2 regions of the Mycobacterium sp. NGS17 genome follow, and region 2 is predicted to be linked to the other one. Evidence: predicted binding sites of a transcription regulator. Region 2 holds the regulator's gene; the other holds the start of a gene.
What was found. Region 2 encodes LexA, which represses DNA repair genes until DNA is damaged. Its sites were predicted from a motif close to CGAACANNTGTTCG; they were not measured.

Region 1 (7,020 bases), on a different contig from region 2:
CCGGACGCTCGGTGAATTCGGCGATGGCGGTACGCGAACCCCAGGCGTACGTTCTCAAGGCCCCGCGAAGCAGTTCCACTGTTGTATCTATCCCCGCACCAGTCGCATATAAACCGCGGCCATTTCCAGCCGGACGGCCAATACTGCCAGTTGCTGCTCGGGGCTACCGGGTCCCCCCAGCGCCGGCGAAACGCCGTAGCCGGCCGAGCCGCCGGGCCCGTCGGGCACGTCCTCGGCGGCGAGCAGGTACACGTCGTCGAGCCCGGCCGTCCGCGCGGCCACACCCGTCTGCTCGGACTCCAGGACGACGGCCAGCACACGCAATCGCTGCGGCAGCGGTCCGTCGATCTGTTCGTCGTGGAACAGCGCGGTGTCGGGATCCTCGAAGCCGCCCGCCGCCCCCGCGCGCAAGGCGACCACCGCGTCCGCGAGGCAGGCGGCCGGAGTCACCTGGTTCGCGACCCGCAGCAGCACCGAGCTGCCGTGCCGGGCCAGCGCGAGCGTCGCGGCCCCGTCGCCGGCCAGCACCACCTGGCGCTCGGCGATCCGCGCGGCCAGCAGCTTGGCCGGGTTGGTGAACAGCTCGCGGGCGGCGCTGTTGCGCAGCGCCTCGGCATCCAGCTCGTCGGCGAGCAACGCCAGGTCGACCTTAGGCCGGGGGTCCACGGCGTGCAGCAGCGCGAGCCCGGCGGCCAGATACCGGCACAGGCCGAACTCGTCGGGAACCCAGAGCCGAGGCGCCAGCACCGCCGCTCCCCCGGCGGTGGCGTCCCGCAACGGACCCTCATAGGGCGCCGCCACGACCACCCGCGCGCCGCGGCGCAAGCCCGTGGCGGCCGCGGCGACCAGCGCGGGATCGCCCGGATCGCCGCCCGCGACGACCAGCACATCGAGCGGGCCCACCCACGGCGGTGCCTCGCCGGCCAGAGTGAAGGGCTGGGAAGCGGTTCCGCCCATCGTCGCGGCCAGCATCGTTCCGGCCGTCTCGGCGGTGCCGCGCCCGGCGACCCAGATGACGCTGCGCGGACGGTCGTCGGCACCCAGCGGGGCCAGCGCACCCTCGTCGACCGCGGCGGCGACCGCACGCACCTGGGCACCGGCCGACGAAGCGGCGCGCAGCAGGCCGTCGCGGTCGGCGGCCAGCAGGCCCTCGGTGTCCTCCAGATCGATCGCCCGGGTGGCGTTCACGGTGCGGCCTTCGCGCCCGCCGAGGCCGCCGTGATTTCGGAACTGATCTGGGCGACCACCGCGGCCACGTCCTCAACCGTGCGCGCCTCCACGTTCAGCCGCAGCAACGGCTCGGTGTTGGAGCTGCGCAGGTTGAACCAGCTGCCGTCGCCCAGGTCGGCCGTCACCCCGTCCACATGATCGAGGGAGTGAATCCGGGCGCCGAACGACTTGAGCACCGCTTCCGTGCACTGCCCGGCGTCGGCGACGGTGAAGTTGATTTCGCCCGACGATTCGTAGCGCTGGTAGTCCGCGGTCAGCTCCGACAACGGGCGGTCCTGCTCGCCGAGGGCGGCCAGCACGTACAGCGCGGCCAGCATCCCCGAGTCGGCACCCCAGAAGTCGCGGAAGTAGTAGTGCGCCGAATGTTCGCCGCCGAAGATCGCGCCGGTGTCGGCCATCAACGCCTTGATATAGGAGTGCCCCACCCGCGACCGCAGCGGGGTGCCGCCGCGCTCGGCGACCAGTTCGGGCACCGCGCGCGAGGTGATCACGTTGTGGATGATCGTCGCGCCGATCTCCCGGCTCAACTCACGGGCGGCCACCAGGCTGGTCACCGTCGACGGCGACACGGGGTTGCCGCGTTCGTCGACGACGAAGCAGCGATCGGCGTCGCCGTCGAAGGCCAGGCCGATGTCGGCGCCGGTCTCGCGCACGAACGCCCGCAGGTCCTCCAGGTTGGCGGGGTCGAGCGGGTTGGCCTCGTGATTGGGGAACGAGCCGTCGAGCTCGAAGTACAACGGCTCCAACGTGATCGAGCCGATCGGGCCGAGCACGGCGGGCGTGGTGAGGCCGGCCATGCCGTTGCCGGCGTCCACGGCCACCCGTAGCGGGCGCAGCCCGGATGTGTCCACCAGCGACCGCAGGAACTGTCCGTAGTCGGCCAGCACGTCGCGATCGCTCGCGTCTCCCGGTTGCCCGTCGTAGGCGTCGACGCCGGCGATCACGTCGTCGGCGACCAGCCGCAGCCCGGTCTCGGCGCCCACCGGTTTGGCCCCCGCCCGGCACAGCTTGATGCCGTTGTAGGCCGCCGGGTTGTGGCTCGCGGTGAACATGGCGCCCGGGCAGTCCAGCAGTCCGGAGGCGAAGTAGAGCTGATCGGTGGACGCCAGGCCGATGCGCACCACGTCCAGTCCCTGGCTCCGCACCCCGGCGGCGAACGCCGCCGCCAGCGCGGGCGAACTGTCCCGCATGTCGTGGCCGATGACGACCTGGCGGGCGCCCTCGCCGCGCATGAGTTTGGCGAAGGCTGCGCCGAGATCGGTGACCAGCGACTGGTCGAGCTCTTCGCCGACTAGCCCACGCACGTCGTATGCCTTGACGACACGGTGGACAGTCGCGGCGGGCCGAGACATGCGGGACTCCTGACGACGTGAACTCTTGGCGTCAGCCTATCGGGCTACGGAGAACTGAGGTCACCACCGTCAGGGCTAGTCGCTGGGATCGGGCAGCACGCGCAGATGTCCGCGGCGCCGTCCGGAGCGATGCTCGGGCGGTGCCAGCAGGCTGCTACTGGGCGCGGTGGCCTGAGATCCGCCGTGATGGATGTGCGCGTCGGAGAAGCCGTTCACGGGGGCCGCCGCGTAGGGCGCGCCGCGATCGCCGCCCTCGCGCACCGCGTCGGCCAGGGCGACCAAGTCGTCCTCGTCGGGGTGGGCGGGCTCCGAAAGGAGGGGTCCGGCGTGGCGCACCAGCTCCCACCCGCGAGGCGCGGTGATCCGGCCGGCATGGTTGACGCACAAATCCCAGGAATGCGGTTCCCGCGCGGTCGCCAACGGACCGACGACCGCCGTCGAGTCCGAGTAGACGAACGTCAGGGTTGCCACGGCGTAGTGCGGGCACCCGGGCCGGCAACAGCGACGGGGAACGTTCACGATCGAAAGGCTATCGTGCGCAAACGTCGCCGAAGCACCGGACACGCGCAACTGGCCGGCCCTCGATGTGCAACCGTTACCATCGGCGCGTGGGTGATTCGCGCAGCTCCCCGCGAAGAGATCGGTTCTCCGGCGGACCGGCTCCGCGCCGGACCGGGACCCACCGACTCTTCCGCAGGGGCCGCGATATGCGCGGTCCGCTATTGCCCCCGACCGTGCCGGGGTGGCGCAGCCGCGCCGAGCGTTTCGACATGGCGGTGCTGGAGGCCTACGAACCCATCGAGCGAAGCTGGCAGGATCGGCTGGCCGAACTCGACGTGGCCGTCGACGAGATTCCGCGCATCTCGGCCAAGGATCCCGACAGTGTGCAGTGGCCACCCGAGGTGATCGCCGACGGGCCGATCCCGCTGGCGCGGTTGATCCCGGCCGGCGTCGACATCCGCGGCAACTCCACGCGGGCGCGAATTGTGTTGTTCCGCAAGCCAATTGAGCGACGGGCGAAAGACACCGTCGAACTCGGCGACCTGCTGCACGAAATCCTGGTGGCCCAGGTCGCGATCTACCTCGACGTCGAGCCGTCGGTCATCGATCCGACGATCGACGACGAATAACTGCTGCTCGCGCGTGAGAGCTGGCGGCTTAACACTCAGCGCGCGTTGCGATCAGCGTGCGTCAGATGATGCCGCGCTTGAGGCGGCGGCGCTCGCGTTCGGACAAACCGCCCCAGATGCCGAAGCGCTCGTCGTGCTCGAGGGCGTACTCGAGGCACTCATGACGCACCTCGCACCCCAGGCAGATCTTCTTGGCCTCGCGGGTGGAGCCACCCTTCTCCGGGAAGAAGGCCTCGGGGTCGGTCTGGGCGCACAGCGCGCGGTCCTGCCATTGGTCGGCAGCCGGCTCCGGCATGGGCTCGGGCTCGAATGCGATTGGCGCATCAGGAACCACGGTCAGATGCGGCCGAGCGGGGCGGTCCAGTGCCGGGTCGATGTCGGTGTGCGGCGTGCTCGCCATGGCGCCCTGAAAAGTTTCGTAAGACATACGGTCGTCCGCCTCCTCAGCTTGATTGAGAGAGAGTGATTGGTTTCCCACTGTTCTGATGTACAGACAATTCGAACAAGTGATCGAATCTCGGTCTGCGACACCGGAGTCGGCCGGCCAACCGGGAAATGACACTGTTGTGATTAGACACGGGTTGACCTGCCGGGTCAAGCACTTCGGCGCATTTCCATACCATCTCGTGATCGAATTTCGGCGTTTCTGTTGTTTTGGGCCTTCGGCGTGTCGATCACAGTGCCCTCAACTTCCTCAGGAGTTGCCCACAACCGGTGGGGAACCGCAACTTTGAGGCACCCCCGGTGGGCCCACCACAGCGCCGCCGCCGGGCAGTACTGTCGTGCAATGTGAAGGTCACCGTTCTGGTCGGTGGGGTTGGCGGCGCCCGCTTCCTGCTGGGGGTTCAACAGTTGTTCGGGCTCGGTCAGTTTCAACCGCAACGGCGCCCGGACACGGAGGCCGACAGTCACGAGCTGACGGCGATCGTCAACATTGGCGATGACGCCTGGATACACGGACTGCGAATCTGCCCCGATTTGGACACCTGCATGTACACCTTAGGTGGAGGTGTAGATCCGGAGCGAGGGTGGGGGCACCGAAACGAAACCTGGCACGCCAAAGAGGAATTGGCGCGCTACGGGGTGCAACCGGATTGGTTCGGGCTCGGCGACCGCGACCTGGGCACCCACCTGGTGCGCACCCAGATGCTGGGCGCCGGCTACCCCCTGTCGCAGATCACCACCGCGCTGTGCGACCGCTGGCAGCCCGGCGCGCGGCTGTTGCCCGCCAGCGACGACCGGTGCGAGACCCACGTCGTGATAACCGATCCCGACGACGGCAGCCGGCGGGCCATTCACTTCCAGGAGTGGTGGGTGCGGTACCGGGCCCAGGTGCCCACGCACAGCTTCGCCTTCGTGGGCGCCGAAAAGGCGGCCGCCACAATCGATGCCACGGCGGCCATCGCGGACGCCGACGTCATCCTGCTGGCGCCGTCCAACCCGGTGGTGAGCGTCGGCGCCATCCTGGCCGTGCCCGGCATTCGCGGCGCGTTGCGCGCCGCACGCGCCCCGATCGTCGGCTACTCGCCGATCATCGGTGGAAAGCCTTTGCGCGGCATGGCCGATGCCTGCCTGTCGGTGATCGGGGTCGACTCCACCGCCGAGGCGGTCGCCCGGCACTACGGCGCGCGCCGCGACACCGGCATCCTGGACGGCTGGCTGGTGAGCGAAGACGATCGCGCCGACATCGACGGCGTCGAGGTGCGCTCGGTGCCGCTGGTGATGACCGACCCGAAGGCGACGGCCGAGATGGTCAGGGCCGGGCTCGACCTGGCGGGGGTGACGCCATGACGCGCGCCGGCGAGCACGGCGCCGCCGCCGCCATCGAAATCCTGCCCGTCGCCGGGCTGCCCGAATTCCGGCCCGGCGACGATCTTGGCGCGGCCGTCGCCGCGGCGGCCCCGTGGCTGCGCGACGGCGACATCGTCGTGGTCACCAGCAAGGCGGTGTCCAAGTGCGAGGGCCGGCTGGTGCCGGCGCCGCAGGATCCCGAAGAGCGCGACCGGCTGAGGCGCAAGCTGGTCGACGACGAAGCCGTCCGGGTGCTGGCCCGCAAGGGCCGAACCCTGATCACCGAGAACCGGATCGGCCTGGTGCAGGCCGCCGCGGGCGTGGACGGATCCAACGTCGGGCGCGACGAACTGGCGCTGCTGCCGGTCGACCCGGACGGCAGCGCCGCGGCGCTGCGGGCCGCGCTGCGCCGGCGCCTCGGGGTCGACGTCGCGGTGGTCATCACCGACACGATGGGCCGCGCCTGGCGCAACGGCCAGACCGACGCGGCCGTGGGCGCGGCGGGTCTGGCTGTGCTGCACGGCTATTCGGGGGCCGTCGACCAGCACGGCAACGAGCTGCTGGTCACCGAGGTGGCGGTGGCCGACGAGGTCGCCGCCGCCGCCGATCTGGTCAAGGGCAAACTGACGGCGATGCCGGTGGCGGTGGTGCGGGGCATGTCCGTGACCGACGACGGCTCGACCGCGCGGCAGTTGTTGCGGCCGGGCACCGAAGACCTGTTCTGGCTCGGCACCGCCGAAGCCCTCGAGGCGGGCCGCCGCGAGGCGCAGCTGCTACGGCGATCGGTGCGCCGGTTCAGCGCCGAGCCGGTGCCGGCGGATTTGTTGGAAGCCGCCGTCGCCGAGGCGCTGACCGCGCCGGCGCCCCACCACACCCGCCCGGTGCGGTTCGTCTGGCTACAGACCCCGGCTACCCGGACCCGGCTACTGGATCGCATGAAGGACAAGTGGCGCGCGGACCTCGCCGGTGACGGCCGGCCCGCCGACTCGATCGACCGGCGGGTGGCGCGCGGCCAGATCCTCTACGACGCGCCGGAAGTCGTCATCCCGATCCTGGTGCCCGACGGTGCCCACCCGTATCCCGACGCCGCCCGCACCGCCGCCGAGCACACCATGTTCACGGTCGCGGTCGGCGCGGCCGTGCAGGCCCTGCTGGTCGCACTCGCCGTGCGCGGGCTGGGCAGCTGCTGGATCGGCTCGACGATCTTCGCCGCCGACCTGGTGCGCGCCGAGCTCGGGCTGCCCGCCGACTGGGAGCCGTTGGGCGCCATCGCCATCGGCTATGCCGCCGAACCGGCCGGGCCGCGCGATGTCCCGGACCCCGGTGATCTGCTGATCCGCAAGTGATACTGGGCCCAGGGTGTCGTTGCGGGATCGGCGGGGTGCGATGAGCGTTCGGGAGTCGGCGATCGCGATGCTGTCGGATTGGGAGCCACCCGACCCGGCCCAGGATTCGTTGCGCCACGCGGTGTTGGCGTTCGTGCACGCCCGCAGCGATGCGTGCCGGCGCGAATGCGT
Region 2 (7,020 bases):
CGTCGGCGCGACATGGTGGCTGCGCGAGAACGGTTCGCCGATCAACACCCTGCGGGTGCGGGCCGGGATCTTGCAGGTGGGTTACGACGGCGACCGCGCCAGCATCAACGCCCGCGCGGAATGGGCGCCCGACTTCGCCCTGCACGAATTCCGTTCAGCCGACCAGGTTCTCGCGGCCGATGAGGCGGACTATCCCGACGACACCGCGCACTACCTGTGGGCCTGGACCGACCGGGCGGCCGGATGGCTGCGGACGCGCATGTTCGCGTCCAACCTCGGTGTGGTCGAGGACGAGGCGACCGGGTCGGCGGCGATGCGGATCACCGACTACCTGAGCCAGAGCCTGCGGATCACCCAGGGCAAGGGCTCCGTGATCGACACCAGGTGGAGCGCCGAGGGCTGGGTGGGGGTGACCGGGCGGGTCGTCAATGACGGTGTGCGACAGATCGATTGACGAGGGCCTAACTCGGACCTCAGCGCTGCCGGTGTAACACCGCCCCGAGGTGGTCCTGCAGCGGTTGCCCGACCGCGCCCATCTGCACCGTGTAGGAGAGTTCGTCGCCGTCGATGCGGAACGAACGGCCGAGCGCGGTCACCTCCTTGGCGCTGGGTGTCAGCCCCACCGACGTGGTCGACATCTGCATTTCGATGAGGTCACCAGTGACCGAGTAGGTGCCGACCTCGATTTCGGTGATGCCGCTGGGATGCGCCAGCACCAATTCGATGTGACCTGGTTGCGGCACCCGAAGGTAGCCGGTTTCGGCGTGCAACGGCTTCCCGTCGGCAACCGCCCTGGTTTTCTGTCCGTAGGCGAGAAACGGCTTACCGACGTGGGCGAACACGACTTCTTCGAGATAGTCGAAGGGCGGGATCGTCGGGTATTTACCCGCACCCTGGCCGGACCAGGTCCCAAGGAGCGGGGCAAGCGCCGCGAGGTCGGGGTGCAAGTCCGTGGGCATGAAAGCGAGCCTAGCCCGGCGAGGTTGCGGGCAATCGGAGCCCGGCCCGGTGTCAGCCCCGAGCTGCCACTCTGCGGTGATCCCGCATTGCCTGGATCTCGCGTTCGAAATCGTCCGCGGACTCGAATGACCGATAGACGGAGGCGAACCGCAAGTAAGCCACCTCGTCCAGGTCGCGTAGCGGCCCCAGAATGGCCAACCCGACCTCGTGACTGGGGATCTCCGGTGAGCCCGCCGCGCGCACGGTGTCTTCGACCTGCTGGGCCAGCAGGTTGAGCGCATCGTCATCGACCTGTCGCCCCTGGCAGGCCCGACGGACGCCGCTGACGACCTTCTCCCTGCTGAACGGCTCCGTGACGCCGCTGCGCTTGACCACCGCCAGGACCGCGGTCTCCACCGTGGTGAAACGCCGTCCGCACTCGGGACAGGATCGGCGACGCCGAATGGCCTGGCCTTCATCGGTTTCGCGGGAGTCGATCACCCGCGAGTCGGGATGGCGACAGAACGGACAGTGCATGACCGCTCCTTCGTCGCGCCGACAAGATACCGCAGGACCTTGAGCGTACCCGCGCGCTGACCTGCACGGCTAACACATCGGTTTCGGCGCAACGCCACTCAGCCGACCGGAGCGATGAGGGTCTGGCCCGCCAGCAGGTTGGGCGAGTGCAGATCGTTGAGTTCGCGGATGCGATCGGCGACCTGGGGTGCCGGCGCGCCGGGCGCCACGCGGTGCGCGAAATCCTGGAGCGACTCCCCCGCGTCGACGCGGACGACGGCGAGCCGGTCGGGAAGCTGGGTCGCCGAGTTCGAGGAGTCGCCGTTGAGCACCTGGCCGACGTTCGCGACGAGACCCAGCCACAGCGTGATCGCACCGGCGGCCAGCGCCAGCCCGATGGTCGACGCCCAGGTGGCGGCGCGCCTGCGGTGCGGAGCGACGGACATTGCCACCCCGGTGCCGTAGTAGCGCGTGGCGGCGCCCGCGGGCCGCGACGGCGCGGGCCGGCGGGACCGGGCCAGCCCCTCCCGTCCGTAGCGAGCCCCCAGGACGGGTCCATTGATCGGGCGCCGAAGACTGCTGGTACGCGGCGCGGGCGTGTGGATGACTGTCATCTTCGTTCCTCCGGTCAACTAGCTCTCGCTCGTGTGTTCGACACTAATCGCTTGTATGTTCGAAACCGAACATTTGAGCGAAGCGTGTCGCACGAGCAAACGCTAGATCACACCACCGACAAGTTCGTCGGCCTCTACCACTGTCACGAGCACTCAAATACCCGATATCTCGAAGAGTTACACATTTGTGATTCGTCCGGCTTCGCGCTTGTTTTGCGCCGACGCGAACCGCCGCGACACGCCACTCGAACACATGTTTGATTCTTGTCCTCGGTGCGGCTACATTCGGTGCCATGGGCGACAGCAACGACGTTTCATCGGCCGGTCCCGAGGGTCGGCTGCACTCCGTGGATTCCTCGCTGACCGAACGGCAGCGCACCATTCTGAATGTCATCCGCGCCTCGGTCACCAGCCGCGGCTACCCGCCGAGCATCCGGGAGATCGGCGATGCCGTCGGTCTGACGTCGACGTCATCGGTGGCGCACCAGCTTCGCACCCTGGAGCGCAAGGGTTACCTGCGCCGCGACCCCAACCGCCCGCGGGCCGTCGACGTCCGCGGGGCCGACGACGACGTGGCGGCCCCCACCACCGAAGTGGCCGGTTCGGACGCCCTACCGGAACCCACGTTCGTCCCGGTGCTCGGGCGCATCGCGGCCGGCGGACCCATCCTGGCCGAAGAGGCCGTCGAAGACGTCTTTCCCCTGCCGCGCGAATTGGTCGGTGAGGGCACGCTTTTCCTGCTCAAGGTCGTCGGTGATTCGATGGTCGATGCCGCGATCTGCGACGGCGACTGGGTGGTGGTCCGTCAGCAGAACGTCGCCGACAACGGTGACATCGTCGCGGCGATGCTCGACGGCGAGGCCACGGTCAAGACGTTCAAACGCGCCGGCGGCCAGGTGTGGCTGATGCCGCACAACCCGGCGTTCGATCCCATCCCGGGCAACGACGCCAGCGTGCTGGGCAAGGTCGTCACCGTCATCCGCAAGGTCTGACGCGCGCCCGGCCTCGGTCAGTCAGCCCGGGTGAAGCCGTTGGCCTGAGCGACTTCTTCGCTCGACAACCAGAGCTCGGCGAGCGTGTCCTGATACAGGTCGCTACCCGGCATGTAGTACAAGCCGTAGCGAGCGCTGGCCTTGACGGGGTATCCGTCGGGCGCCTGGTACGGATCATCGAGCGGCAGGTGGATCGTGGGTCGCCCGTCCGGGGCAGCCAGGCCGTTTTCCGAGGCGTCATCGGCGGCGTGCCGGCCGCTTCGCGCCGGAGGCCCGGCCGCGACCGCATCGGCGACCGCGGCGGCTCCCACCGCCGTGTCCGTCATGTCGGCCTCCGTCGCGGTGTGCGCTTCGGGTTCGACGTCCGGTTCCGGCGCCGCGAGGTCGAGGTATTCGTCTTCTGGCTCAGCGGTTTCCAGGAGGCCTTCCGCCGCGTCGCCCTCCGGCGGGATGCCGGAAACGGCGACGTCGGGGTACTCGTCTTCCGGATACGCCTCCTGCGGATAACCCGCATCGGGGCCGTCGGCGTCGACGTAGGCGGCGTCGTCCGCCGCCTCGGGCTCGGCGACCTCGGGGACGCCGTCGGTGTAGTCGGCGTAGTCGGCCCCCGCCTCGGCATACTCGTCCTCCGACAGCATCTCCGCGGAGACGACCGGGATCGAGTCGGTATCGACGGCGTCGGGGTCTTCCTCCTCGTGGAACCGATAGTCGCTATCGGCAGGAGCCTGACGTTGCCAGCTGACCCGCCCGGCGTCCGGTTCCGGCTCCGGTTGATGCGTCGCGCCGAGCCCGAACGGGTCGGCGCCGACGTCGGCATCGTCGTGGCCCCAGCGCTCGTCGGCGTCGTAGCCGAGGTTCCCCCCGTGACCGGGCGCGTAGGCCGCCGCCTCCTCGTGCGCAGGCCGGCGCCGCCCACCGAACAGCACCCACGCCATCAGCACGAGCAGCGCCAGCACCGGAATGGCGACCACCAGCCACCACCAGTGCCAGGTGGACTTCTTCGGGCGCGCCGGCAGGGCCGAATTGCTCGGCTGGTCCTGACCCGACACCTGCAGCCCGGACAGCAGCGGCGCCAGGTTGGACGGATCGGTGCTGAACGTGTTCTTCGCCCGGTTCCACGAAACCTTGCCGCCGGTGAACTGCTGGGAGATCACGTCGCCGTTGACGGCCTGGTCGCCGACCGGGGCGCCGAGCTTGCCCGCCGGAGCGCGCAATTTGTCCCACGCCACCTTCATCGCCCCACGCACGACGAAGGCGCCGTGGTCGGGCGTCCAGAAGATGACCGGCTTGTCGGCAGCGGAGAAGGTGGCGACGCGGCTGGCACGCCCGATGTTGCCGTCGGTTTCGTTGGCGGTCGGGAATCCCAGGTCGCTGCCGACCGGTCCCCCCAGCGACTCGTATTTGGCCAGGATGTCGCTCTCGACCGCATTCGCGCCGGTGGCCGGGGTGAAGAACACCTTGCCGCCGGCGAAGTTCTGGGCGATTCCGTCGCCGCCGATCGGATACTGCCCGCCCTGCTTGGCGCCCAGGGGTCCGGTGGGGCCGCCCGCCGCGCGCCAGGCGGTATTGATCGCCGCGGTGGGATCGATCGCCACCTGCAGGCCCTTGAGTTGGTCGGCCAGCGCCGGCGGTTCGGTGGTGAACTGCTTGGTCTGCCTGTTCCACGAGACCTGGCCGCCGCTGAATTTCTGTGAGGACACCTCGCTGCTGTAGGTCTCGTCGCCGACCGGCACACCGAGCACCCCGCCCGAGCTGCCCAGCTTGTCCCAGGCGGCGTTCAGGGCGCCGCGCACCACGTGTGCGCCGTGCTCGGGCGTCCAGAAGATCACCGGCTTGTCGCTGGCGGAGAAGGTGATCACCCGGCTGTCCGGACCGGCGAGACCCGGAACTTCGTCGATCGCCGGGAAGCCCAGATCGCTGCCGGCCGGCCCGCCCAGCGACTCGTACTTGTCCAGGACAGGCCCGTAGGCGAATCTGGCCCCGGTGGCCGGGGTGAAGAACATCTTGCCGCCGTCGAAGTCCAGGGCGAAACCGTCCCCGACGGGGTACACGTCGCCCTTGCGGGCGCCCAATGGCGAGGTGTCGCCGCCGGCCTTGTCCCACGCGGCCATGATCGCCGCCTCGGCGTCGCCTATCGGACTCGCTACCGCGGTGGGGGCCAACAAGACCGCGGCCAGCGCCGTGGTCGTCAAGCTGACCAGCGCGCTTCCGATCAGCCTGCGCATGTGACCTCTCTGCACCTTCACCAAGCCTCCCAGCCGGCGGACATGGCTCTTTTAGCGGCTATGCCCTTATTTGCATAACCGGCGAGCGGGCGGTACTCGCGCCGGAAATGGACCCGCGCACGATCAGCCTTATCGTCGGGCTCGCATAACTTTGCTCCAAGCAACAAGAAATGCGAAGTCAAATCACGAATTTTACAAAAACGGATACCACACCGATGTCGAAATGATGCCTGCCCATGGCCCAATCGCGATCCGCCGTGCCACCGTTCGCGCGGTGTAGCGGATATCGCACGGGAGGGCGGCGGGAACGCACGATCGAGCGACGACGCCGGACTGCCGACTCGCACAGCAGAATTGCGCGGCGCGGATGAGCCGACGGCGCGATCGCGGGGCTGACTATGCGCGATGACGCGGTCGGCGCACCGGAAACACATGCGCCGACGGTACGTGAGCCGGCGGCGCATTCACGGTCCGCCCCCCACACCCGCACCACGCGCATCGGTCGGTTTGTCGCTCACGGCAATAGGACCGTGCGAGACAACTCCCGAATGTCGGTCGCGTCCAGCGATTCGCGGCTATTGCTGCCCCGATATCGCCCGCGGGTGGGAGGCCGCTATCCAGAAAACGAAACGCTAGACGCCGAGGCTGCGTCCGATGATTTCCTTCATGATCTCGGTCGTGCCGCCGTAGATCGTTTGCACCCGGGCGTCCAAAAAGGCACGGGCAACCGGATATTCACGCATGTAGCCGTAACCGCCGTGCAGTTGCAGGCAGCGGTCGATCAGCTGCACCTGCTTTTCGGTGCAGTACCACTTGGCCATCGCGGCCTGTTCCGCCGTCAGCTTGTGATCCAGGTGCAGGCGGACGAACTCGTCGACCATCATGCGGACCACGGTCGCCTCCGTCGCCAGCTCGGCCAGCACGAAGCGGCTGTTCTGGAAGCTGCCGATCGGCTTGCCAAATGCCTTGCGCTCCTTGGTGTATTGCAGGGTCTGCTCGAGCACCTGCTCCATGGCCGCGGCGGCCATGATGGCGATCGAGATGCGTTCCTGCGGCAGATTCTGCATGAGGTAGATGAATCCCATGCCCTCCTTGCCCAGCAGGTTTTCGGCCGGCACGTGCACGTCGGTGAACGACAGCTCGGCGGTGTCCTGGGCGTCGAGCCCGATCTTGTCCAAGTGGCGCCCGCGCTCGAAGCCCTCCATGCCGCGCTCGACGGCGAGCAGCGAGAAACCCTGAGAGCCCTTTTCCGGGTCGGTCTGCGCGACCACGAGCACCAGGTCGGAGTTGATTCCGTTGGTGATGAACGTCTTTGAGCCGTTGAGCACGTAGTGGTCGCCCTGCTTGACGGCACGGGTCTTGATGCCCTGCAGGTCGCTACCCGTTCCCGGCTCGGTCATCGCGATCGCCGTAATCAGCTCTCCGGTACAGAATTTCGGCAGCCAGCGCTGCTTCTGCTCTTCGGTGGCCAACGCCAACAGGTATGGCGCGACGATGTCGTTGTGCAGGCCGAATCCGATGCCGCTGTAGCGGCCGGCGGTGGTCTCCTCGGTGATGATCGCGTTGTACCGGAAGTCGGGGTTGCCGCCGCCGCCGTACTCTTCGGGCACCGCCATGCCGAGGAAGCCTTGCTTGCCGGCCTCGAGCCACACACCGCGGTCGACGATCTTCTCTTTCTCCCACTCGTCGTGGTAGGGCGCTACGTGGCGCTCGAGGAAGCCCCGGTAGGACTCA

Region 1: the regulator LexA is predicted to act here: its motif matches at 4,212-4,225, upstream of cofD (2-phospho-L-lactate transferase).

The regions. Positions count from the first base shown of each region.
Region 1 covers NZ_JCALED010000013.1:90,115-97,134, forward strand. Annotated here, with positions in the region: gene manA (mannose-6-phosphate isomerase, class I) at 1-79, opposite strand, end outside; gene AC5Y7E_RS22880 (TobH protein) at 88-1,188, opposite strand; gene AC5Y7E_RS22885 (phosphomannomutase/phosphoglucomutase) at 1,185-2,582, opposite strand; gene AC5Y7E_RS22890 (DUF3499 domain-containing protein) at 2,658-3,101, opposite strand; gene AC5Y7E_RS22895 (metallopeptidase family protein) at 3,290-3,712, shown strand; gene AC5Y7E_RS22900 (WhiB family transcriptional regulator) at 3,774-4,112, opposite strand; gene cofD (2-phospho-L-lactate transferase) at 4,502-5,503, shown strand; gene AC5Y7E_RS22910 (coenzyme F420-0:L-glutamate ligase) at 5,500-6,849, shown strand; gene AC5Y7E_RS22915 (NUDIX domain-containing protein) at 6,890-7,020, shown strand, end outside.
Region 2 covers NZ_JCALED010000004.1:402,657-409,676, forward strand. Annotated here, with positions in the region: gene AC5Y7E_RS12085 (PhzF family phenazine biosynthesis protein) at 1-454, shown strand, start outside; gene AC5Y7E_RS12090 (peroxynitrite isomerase) at 474-959, opposite strand; gene nrdR (transcriptional regulator NrdR) at 1,012-1,476, opposite strand; gene AC5Y7E_RS12100 (LysM peptidoglycan-binding domain-containing protein) at 1,575-2,069, opposite strand; gene lexA (transcriptional repressor LexA) at 2,363-3,061, shown strand; gene AC5Y7E_RS12110 (LGFP repeat-containing protein) at 3,079-5,286, opposite strand; gene AC5Y7E_RS12115 (acyl-CoA dehydrogenase family protein) at 5,919-7,020, opposite strand, start outside.